2 regions of the Cupriavidus sp. LA-1 genome follow, and region 1 is predicted to be linked to the other one. Evidence: predicted binding sites of a transcription regulator. Region 1 holds the regulator's gene; the other holds the start of a gene.
The links. The regulator sigma-54, encoded in region 1, starts transcription at its own class of promoters, with help from an activator protein. The targets are predictions, from matches to a motif close to TGGCANGNAANCTGCTTT.

Region 2: a site for sigma-54 is predicted at 1,873-1,890, ahead of ACZ5MJ_RS25640 (ethanolamine ammonia-lyase subunit EutB). Genes of this name have one in related genera too.

What each region holds. Positions count from the first base shown of each region.
Region 1 covers NZ_AP031387.1:3,448,377-3,452,780, forward strand. The annotation lists gene lptA (lipopolysaccharide transport periplasmic protein LptA) at 1-145, shown strand, start outside; gene lptB (LPS export ABC transporter ATP-binding protein) at 203-1,003, shown strand; gene ACZ5MJ_RS16105 (RNA polymerase factor sigma-54) at 1,140-2,621, shown strand; gene hpf (ribosome hibernation-promoting factor, HPF/YfiA family) at 2,670-3,020, shown strand; gene ACZ5MJ_RS16115 (PTS sugar transporter subunit IIA) at 3,475-3,930, shown strand; gene hprK (HPr(Ser) kinase/phosphatase) at 4,011-4,404, shown strand, end outside.
Region 2 covers NZ_AP031388.1:1,408,604-1,413,007, reverse strand. The annotation lists gene ACZ5MJ_RS25650 (FadR/GntR family transcriptional regulator) at 64-783, shown strand; gene ACZ5MJ_RS25645 (AI-2E family transporter) at 829-1,863, opposite strand; gene ACZ5MJ_RS25640 (ethanolamine ammonia-lyase subunit EutB) at 2,066-3,448, shown strand; gene eutC (ethanolamine ammonia-lyase subunit EutC) at 3,459-4,250, shown strand; gene ACZ5MJ_RS25630 (aminoacyl-tRNA deacylase) at 4,337-4,404, opposite strand, start outside.

The DNA.
Region 1 (4,404 bases):
CAGCGGCGACGCCGCCGCCGCCAATTCGTCCGGCCGCGTGCGCGCGGTACTGTCGCCGCGCCAGGACCCGAAGGCCGGCACCCCGGGCAGCGGCGGCTCGCCGCTGGACCTGAAGCCGGCCCCCGCGCCCGCCAACAAACCATGACGCCGGGCGCGGACCTGCCCGCCCGCGCCTGAAACGCCCGAACGCCTGACTGTGCCTATGACCGATACCGCAACCATCGCCGACAAGCCTTCCGTCGAAGCCTCCACCGTCCTTCCCGGCGGCAGCACGCTGGTCGTGCGCCACCTGAAGAAGCGCTATGGCTCGCGCACGGTGGTCAAGGACGTCTCGCTCGACGTGAAGAGCGGCGAGGTGGTCGGGCTGCTCGGCCCCAACGGCGCGGGCAAGACCACGTCGTTCTACATGATCGTGGGCCTGGTGGCGCTGGACGAGGGCGATATCGTGCTCGACGGCGACCATATCAGCGGCCTGCCGATCCACGAGCGCGCGCGCATGGGGCTGTCGTACCTGCCGCAGGAAGCCTCGGTGTTCCGCAAGCTCAACGTCGAGGAGAACATCCGCGCGGTGCTGGAACTGCAGCTGGACAAGGGCAAGCCGCTGGCCAAGGCCGAGATCGAGCGCCGCCTGGATTCGCTGCTCGACGACCTGCAGATCGCGCACCTGCGCAACAACCCCGCGCTGTCGCTGTCGGGCGGCGAGCGCCGCCGCGTGGAAATTGCACGCGCGCTGGCGTCGTCGCCGCGCTTTATCCTGCTGGACGAGCCCTTCGCCGGCGTGGACCCGATCGCCGTGGGCGAGATCCAGCGCATCGTCAGCTTCCTCAAGGCGCGCAATATCGGCGTGCTGATCACCGACCACAATGTGCGCGAGACGCTCGGCATCTGCGATCACGCCTACATCATCAGCGAAGGCGCGGTGCTGGCCGAGGGCCAGCCCGAGGAAATCATCGCCAATGACGCCGTGCGGCGCGTCTACCTGGGCGAGAACTTCCGCATGTGACATGACGGCCTGCCCCTTGCGCGGCAGGCATTCCGGCGGGGCGCGCGCAGCCGCCCCACAGCCAGCGTCGATCGGAGTCCATCAGCGATAGCAATTTCCGTTCCAACATCGGAAAGATGCGCATAAAATAGGTCGCATGAAACCGTCGCTACAGCTCCGCCTCTCCCAGCATCTGGCACTGACCCCGCAGTTGCAGCAGTCGATCCGGCTGCTGCAGCTTTCCACGCTGGAACTGCAGCAGGAAGTCGAACAGGCCCTGACGGAAAACCCGCTGCTCGAGCGTGAGAACGACTGGATCGAGAGCCCGCTGCGCGTGGCCGCGGATGGCTCGGTCAATGTCCAGAGCGCACCCGCGCCCGCCCCCGCCGAACCCCAGGGCAATGGCGACGCCCGTGCCGACGGCGCGGGTGACGACGACAGCTTTGGCGACAACAGCAGCGGCGACGACTACGGCAGCAGCGACTGGAGCCTGGACGACTTTGCCCGCCGTCCGCAAGGCGACGAGGACGAAAAGACGCCGATGCAGCTGCGCGAAGCCGAGCCCACGCTGCGCGAATACCTGATGGAGCAGCTGACGCCGCTGAAGATCTCGGCGCGCGACAAGGGCCTGGCCATCTTCCTGATCGAGTCGCTCGACGACGATGGCTACCTGAGCGCATCGCTTGAAGAGATCTGCATGGAGTTGCCCGAAGAACTCGAATTCGAGCTCGACGAAGTCCACGCGATCCTGACACTGCTGCAGAGCTTCGACCCGCCGGGCGTGGGCGCGCGCAATGCCGCCGAATGCCTGGCGCTGCAGCTGCGCCGCCTGACCCACCCGCAGCGCGACCTGGCGCTGAACATCGTCACCAATCACCTGGAGTTGCTGGCGGTACGCGACTACACGCGGCTGAAGAAGGCGCTGCAGGTCGATGAAGCGGCGCTGAAGGCAGCCCACGACCTGATCCGCTCGCTGGCGCCCTACCCGGGCCATGCCTACAGCCGACCGGAAGCCGATTTCGTGGTGCCGGATGTGTTCGTGCGCAAGAGCGGCGGCGGCTGGATCGCGCAGCTCAACCCGGATGTGATGCCAAGGCTGCGCATCAACGATATGTATGCACAAATCCTGCGTGGCGCAAAAGGGGAAACCGGCACCGCGGGGCTGCAGCAGAAACTGCAGGAGGCACGCTGGCTGATCAAGAACATCCAGCAAAGGTTCGATACGATCCTGCGTGTCTCGCAAGCCATTGTCGAGCGTCAAAAGAACTTTTTCACCCACGGTGAAATCGCCATGCGCCCCTTGGTTTTGCGGGAGATTGCCGATACACTGGGATTACACGAGTCAACCATCTCCCGGGTGACGACCAATAAATACATGGCAACGCCGATGGGTACTTTCGAACTGAAGTACTTCTTCGGCAGCCACGTGTCCACCGAAACCGGTGGCGCGGCTTCATCAACGGCCATCCGCGCCTTGATCAAGCAACTGATAGGAGCCGAAGACCCGAGGAATCCCCTTTCCGACAGTCGCATCGCCGAACTGCTGGGTGAGCAAGGCTTCGTTGTCGCACGACGCACCGTTGCCAAGTATCGCGAGGCCCTGAAGATCCCCGCAGTCAATCTCCGCAAGTCTTTGTAGCCGAGCCCACCGCCTGCCTGGTGAGGCTCTTTCAGAAGGAGAAGCGCTATGAACTTCAAGATCAGTGGACACCACCTGGACATCACGCCCCCTCTGCGTGAGTACGTGGAAACGAAGCTGGAGCGAATCGTCAGGCATTTCGATCAGGTCATTGGCGTTAGCGTGCTGCTCTCTGTCGACAATCACAAGGAAAAGGACCGGCGTCAGTACGCAGAAATCAATCTACATCTCAAGGGCAAGGACATCTTTGTCGAGGCGCATCACGAAGACCTATATGCGGCGATCGACGCACTCGTCGACAAGCTGGACCGTCAGGTGATCCGCTACAAGGATCGCGTGCAAGGCCACGACCGCGAAGCGGTCAAGTACCAGATGGCCGCAGCGCAAATGCAGCAATGACCGTGCCCGGCAGCCCCGCAGAGGGCTGCTGACTCAGGATTGAACAGGCAAGCCGCGCCACGAAGCGCGGCTTTTTTGCGCCCTCGCGTTGCGCCGGCCAGAGCCAGGCCGGGCCTGGACTGGCGCCGCGGCGTGCTGTGGCATCGGAGCAAACGCTTTTCACCCGAATGAGCAAGAGTGTTCGCAAGCGCGGCGGCAAGGTGTATGCTGCGCCATACAAAGAGAGGGGAATCCTGGCCGCGCCCTGCATCGGTGCGACGGCTCTTGGCCCGGAGGCACGATTGCATCGCCATGTATCGTTCTGCACCAGCTTGCTCCGCTGCACCGCACAATCCGAGGGTGGCCGCTGCTCTATAATGGGCCGGACGCCTCCGGCCAGGCCAGGGGCAGCCCGGAGCCGGCCCCCTGCCCGGCGGAACGATCCGCCCGCTAACTGAAATCCTGCGCATCGCCCATGAATCGTTTGGCCAAATTGCTGCCACCCGGCAACATCAATCTCGACGTCAGCGTCACCAGCAAGAAGCGTGTGTTTGAGCAGGCCGGGCTCCTCTTCGAGAACAACCATGGCGTCGCGCGCGCCATCGTGACCGACAACCTGTTCGCACGCGAGTCGCTGGGCTCTACCGGCCTGGGCGCCGGCGTGGCGATCCCGCACGGCCGCATCAAGGGACTGAAGCATCCCCTGGCCGCCTTCATGCGCCTGGCCGAGCCGATTCCGTTCGAATCGCCCGACGGCAAGCCGGTATCGCTGCTGATCTTCCTGCTGGTGCCCGAACAGGCCACGCAGCAGCATCTGGAAATCCTGTCCGAGATCGCGCAACTGCTTTCGGACCGCGACATGCGCGAAGGGCTGGCGACACTGCCCACGCCCGATGCGGTGCACGAGTTGCTGATCGCATGGCACCCCTGATCCCCTGATCCCCCAAAGCGGGCCGGCACAGACCGGGCAGGCGCCACGCGCTTCGCACACCGCCCTACCAGTCATACCGCATGGAACTCACCGGCGTCACCTCCCAGTCCATCTTCGACGACAACGCAGCCGACATCAAACTCTCGTGGGTGGCCGGCCTGGAGGGCGCGGACCGCGCCTTTGACGTGGAGTTCGCCCGCGAAGCCACCTCCGCCGCCGACCTGGTGGGCCACCTGAACCTGATCCACCCGAACCGCATCCAGGTGCTCGGCAAACCCGAGATCACCTACTACCAGCGCCTGGACGACGAGACCCGCAAGCGCCAGATGGGCGAGCTGATCCTGCTGGAGCCGCCCTTCCTGGTGATCGCCGACGGCATGGAGCCGCCGCCCGACCTGGAACTGCGCTGCACGCGCTCGTCAACGCCGCTGTTCACCACGCCGGTATCGTCGGCGGCGGTGATCGACCACCTGC
Region 2 (4,404 bases), on a different replicon from region 1:
TACAAATTGGTTGGACCAATTTCCCCGGCGACCCGCGCAAGTTCAGGAGCGAGGACACACCGCATGACGGCAGCAACGCACGGGCGCACCCGCGGACGCGTGGAGTCGGTGATGCGCCGGATCGAGACCGCATTGCTCGACGGCACCTGGCCGCCCGGCACGCGCCTGCCGGCCGAGCGTGTGCTGGCCGGGCAATACGAGGTGGCGCGCAACACCGTGCGCGAGGCGATCCAGCGCCTGGCCGCGCGTGGCCTGCTGCAGAGCCGGCGCGGCGCGGGCGTCTACGCCACCGACCAGCTGCGCGCCGGCATTGCCTCGCCGTGGGGCCAGCTGGTGGCCGACCACCCCGCGCTGCGCGACGACATCCTGGAGTTCCGCCGCGTGCTGGAGGGTGCCACGGCCTACTTCGCGGCGCTGCGCGCCGACGCCGCCGACGTCAGGCGCATCCGTGCGCTGATGGCCGAACTGGAACGCGCGCGCACCGCCGACGACAAGCAGGCGGAGGCCGATGCCGATGCCCGGCTGCATGACGCCATCGCCCAGGCCTCGCACAACACCATGTTCCTGCACCTGCATACCAGCGTGATCGGCATGCTGCGCGAGCACATCACCATCAACGGCACCGGCCTGCGCGAACAGGACGACAGCGCGTCAGACCTGCTGCTGCTGCAGCATCGCACACTCTGCGAAGCGATCTGCGCGCGCCGGCCCGAAGAGGCGCGCACGGCCATGCAGACCCATATCGATTTCGTGCGCAGCCGGGTGGAGCAGGACGGTGCCTGAGCAGGCATTGGTCCTACCAGCGGCCCGGCGTGCCGGCTGCGCCATTCAGACCAGCCCGGCGCCGGCCAGCTCCCGCTTCAGGTAGGCATAGAAGATCGGCCCGGCGATCACGCCCGGGATGCCGAACAGTGTTTCCATCAGCAGCATCACCGTCAGCAGCTCCCACGCCGCGGCCTGGATGCGCGCGCCGATGATGCGTGCGTTCAGGAAGTACTCCAGCTTGTGGATCACCACCAGGAACACCAGCGACGCCACCGCGATCGGCAGCGACACCGACAGCGATGCGACCACGATGGCCGTGTTCGAGATCAGGTTGCCCAGCACCGGCAGCAGCCCCGCCACGAAGGTGATCACCAGCAGCGTCTTGGTCAGCGGCAGGTGCATGCCGAACAGCGGCAGCACCAGCAGCAGGTAGATCGCAGTCAGCACCGTGTTGATGGTGGAGATCTGGATCTGCGCGAAGATGAACTGCGAGAACGCCTGCTGCAGCGTGCGCGCGCGCGCCACCAGCGCCGCGGCCAGCGGCCGGCGGTTGGGACGCGCCACCGCGCGGTACAGCGCCACCATGGCGCCGATCACCAGCCCGATCAGGATATGCACCAGCGTGCGCAGCACCTCGGCACCCAGCTTCTGCGCCATCGCGGCGTGCTCGCGCAGCGTGTCGATCAGCGTGTTGGCCAGTTCGTCCACGCCATTGGGCAGCGCATCGCTGAGCCAGCGCGGCAGCTGGCCGTGCGAGCGGTCGATGATGTCCGCCACACGGTTGAGCAGCCCGTCCAGGGTGCCCTCGCCGCTGACAAAGCGCACCAGCAGCCAGCCCGCCAGCGTCAGCCCCAGCAGGATCACCGCCGACAGGATGGCCACGGCCAGCGCGTCGTGGCGCTGGTTCAGGCGCTTCAGGCGCGGCGCCAGCACGTCCACCAGCGAGTACAGCAGCAGCCCGGACAGCAGCGCCGCCACCAGGTTGGCGTGCAGCACGGTCAGGAGCGCGAGGGCGGTCAGCAGGTAGGCGACGGTGCCGACGCTGTACCACGCGGCCGGCAGCAAGCGCGGGGTGGTGGTCGGGTCGGGGTCTTTCATCGGGGTCTCCGGCATGCAATTTGCTGAAAATTATTCTGGATTCTCGCCGATCCAGATGTTGCGCCTGAGTCAGGCCGCGTGCGCTGTCGCAATGTCTTTGCGATGTTGGCATAACGCCACACGCAAAGGGTGTCTATATTAGGGGGAATCGTGCCCGGCGTACCGCTGTCGTCGTCTGGCCCCAAGCCCAGGAACGGAATGCATGGCCTACACCCATACTATCGGCACCCGGCGCTACGTCTTCGCCGACCTCCGCACGCTGCTGGCCCGCGCCAGCCCCGCGCGCTCCGGCGATGCCCTGGCGGGCGTTGCCGCGGCCAGCGAGCAGGAGCGGATGGCGGCGCGGCTGGCGCTGGCCGAGGTGCCGCTGACCCGTTTCCTCAATGAAGCGCTGGTGCCGTACGAGGACGACGAGGTCACGCGCCTGATCCTCGACCGCCACGATGCCGCGGCCTTTGCCGCCATCGGTGCCACCACCGTGGGCGACCTGCGCAACTGGCTGCTGCGGCATGAGACCGACAGCGCGATGCTGGCGCGGGTGGCGCCGGGCATCACCCCGGAGATGGCCGCGGCGGTCAGCAAGCTGATGCGCAACCAGGACCTGGTGGCGGTGGCGCGCAAGTGCCAGGTGGTCACACGCTTTCGCAGCACGGTGGGGCTGCCGGGCCGGCTCTCGGTGCGGCTGCAGCCCAACCACCCGACCGACGATCCCAAGGGCATCGCCGCATCGATCATCGACGGCCTGCTCTATGGCTGCGGCGATGCCACCATCGGCGTCAATCCGGCCTCGGACAACCTGGGCGCCATCGTCTCGCTGCTGCGCATGATCGACGAGCTGCGCAGCCGCTTCGACATCCCCACGCAATCCTGCGTGCTGACCCATGTCACCAACACCCTGCGCGCGATCGGGCAGGGCGCGCCGGTGGACCTGGTGTTCCAGTCCGTGGCCGGCAGCGAGCGCGCCAACGCGGCCTTCGGCATCAGCCTGTCGCTGCTGGCCGAGGCCCACGACGCCGCCCAGGCGCTGGCGCGCGGCACCGTGGGCGACAACCTGATGTATTTCGAGACCGGGCAAGGCAGCGCGCTGTCGGCCAACGCGCACCACGGCGTCGACCAGCAGACCATGGAGGCACGGGCCTATGGCGTGGCGCGCGCGTTCTCGCCGCTGCTGGTCAATACGGTGGTGGGCTTTATCGGGCCCGAGTACCTGTACGACGGCAAGCAGATTATCCGCGCCGGTCTGGAAGACCACTTCTGTGGCAAGCTGATGGGCGTGCCGATGGGCTGCGACGTCTGCTACACCAACCATGCCGAGGCCGACCAGGACGACATGGACACGCTGCTGACGCTGTTCGGCGTGGCCGGCATCAACTTCATCATGGGCGTGCCGGGCGCCGACGACATCATGCTCAACTACCAGAGCACCTCGTTCCACGACGCCCTGTACCTGCGCGAGGTGCTGGGGCTGCGCCCGGCGCCGGAGTTCGAGGCCTGGCTGCAGCGCATGGGCATTGCCGACAGCACCGGTCGGCTGCTGGAGCCCGCGGCGCGCCAGCCGCTGCTGCAGATGGCCCACAGCCTGTAAGGACCAGCCGATGACGGCCAGACGCCAGCCCCCTGCCAGTCCTGCCCCCGCCGAGGTCGACGTCGATCCCTGGCAGCGCCTGCGCCGGTTCACGCGTGCGCGCATTGCGCTGGGCCGCACCGGCCACAGCCAGACCACCGATGCCGTGCTGGCCTTCGGCCTGGCCCATGCGCAGGCGCGCGATGCGGTGCACCTGCCACTGGACGTGGGCGCCGTGACCACGGCGCTGGATGCGGCAGCGGTGCCGAACGTGGCCGTGCACAGCGCGGCGCCGGACCGCGCGCACTACCTGCGCCGCCCCGACCTGGGCCGCCGCCTGGACGATGCCAGCCGCGAGCGGCTGGCGGCGGCGCGGCCGCACGAGGCGCCGGATGTGGTATTCGTGATTGCCGATGGCCTGTCCGCGCTGGCCACGCAGACTCATGCGCTGCCGCTGCTGGATGCCACGCGCCAGCGCCTGCCGCAGGGGTGGCGCATCGGCCCGGTGGTGGTGGCCGAACAGTCGCGCGTGGCGCTGGGCGATGAGGTCGGGGAGATCCTTGGGGCGCGCCAGGTGGTGATGCTGATCGGCGAACGGCCGGGGCTGAGCTCGCCCGACAGCCTCGGCATCTACCTGACCTGTGCGCCGCGCACGGGGCGCACCGACGCCGAGCGCAACTGCATCTCCAACGTGCGCCCCGAAGGGCTGCCCTATGCGCAGGCCGCCGACCGGCTGGCCTTCCTGCTGCGCGGCGCGGCAGCGCTGGGGCGTTCCGGCGTGGACCTGAAGGACGACAGCATGCCGGCGCTGCCCGCGGACTGAATGGTCCGCAGCAGCCGCTGCGCCAGCATGCAAAACGGCCACCCCGCGGGTACGCAACCCGCGTGGTGGCCGCTGCCGCGCGACGCTTACATCATGCGGCGCGAAAACTGCCCATGCCCCGCATCCGACATCAGCTGCGAGAACTGCTCGCCGC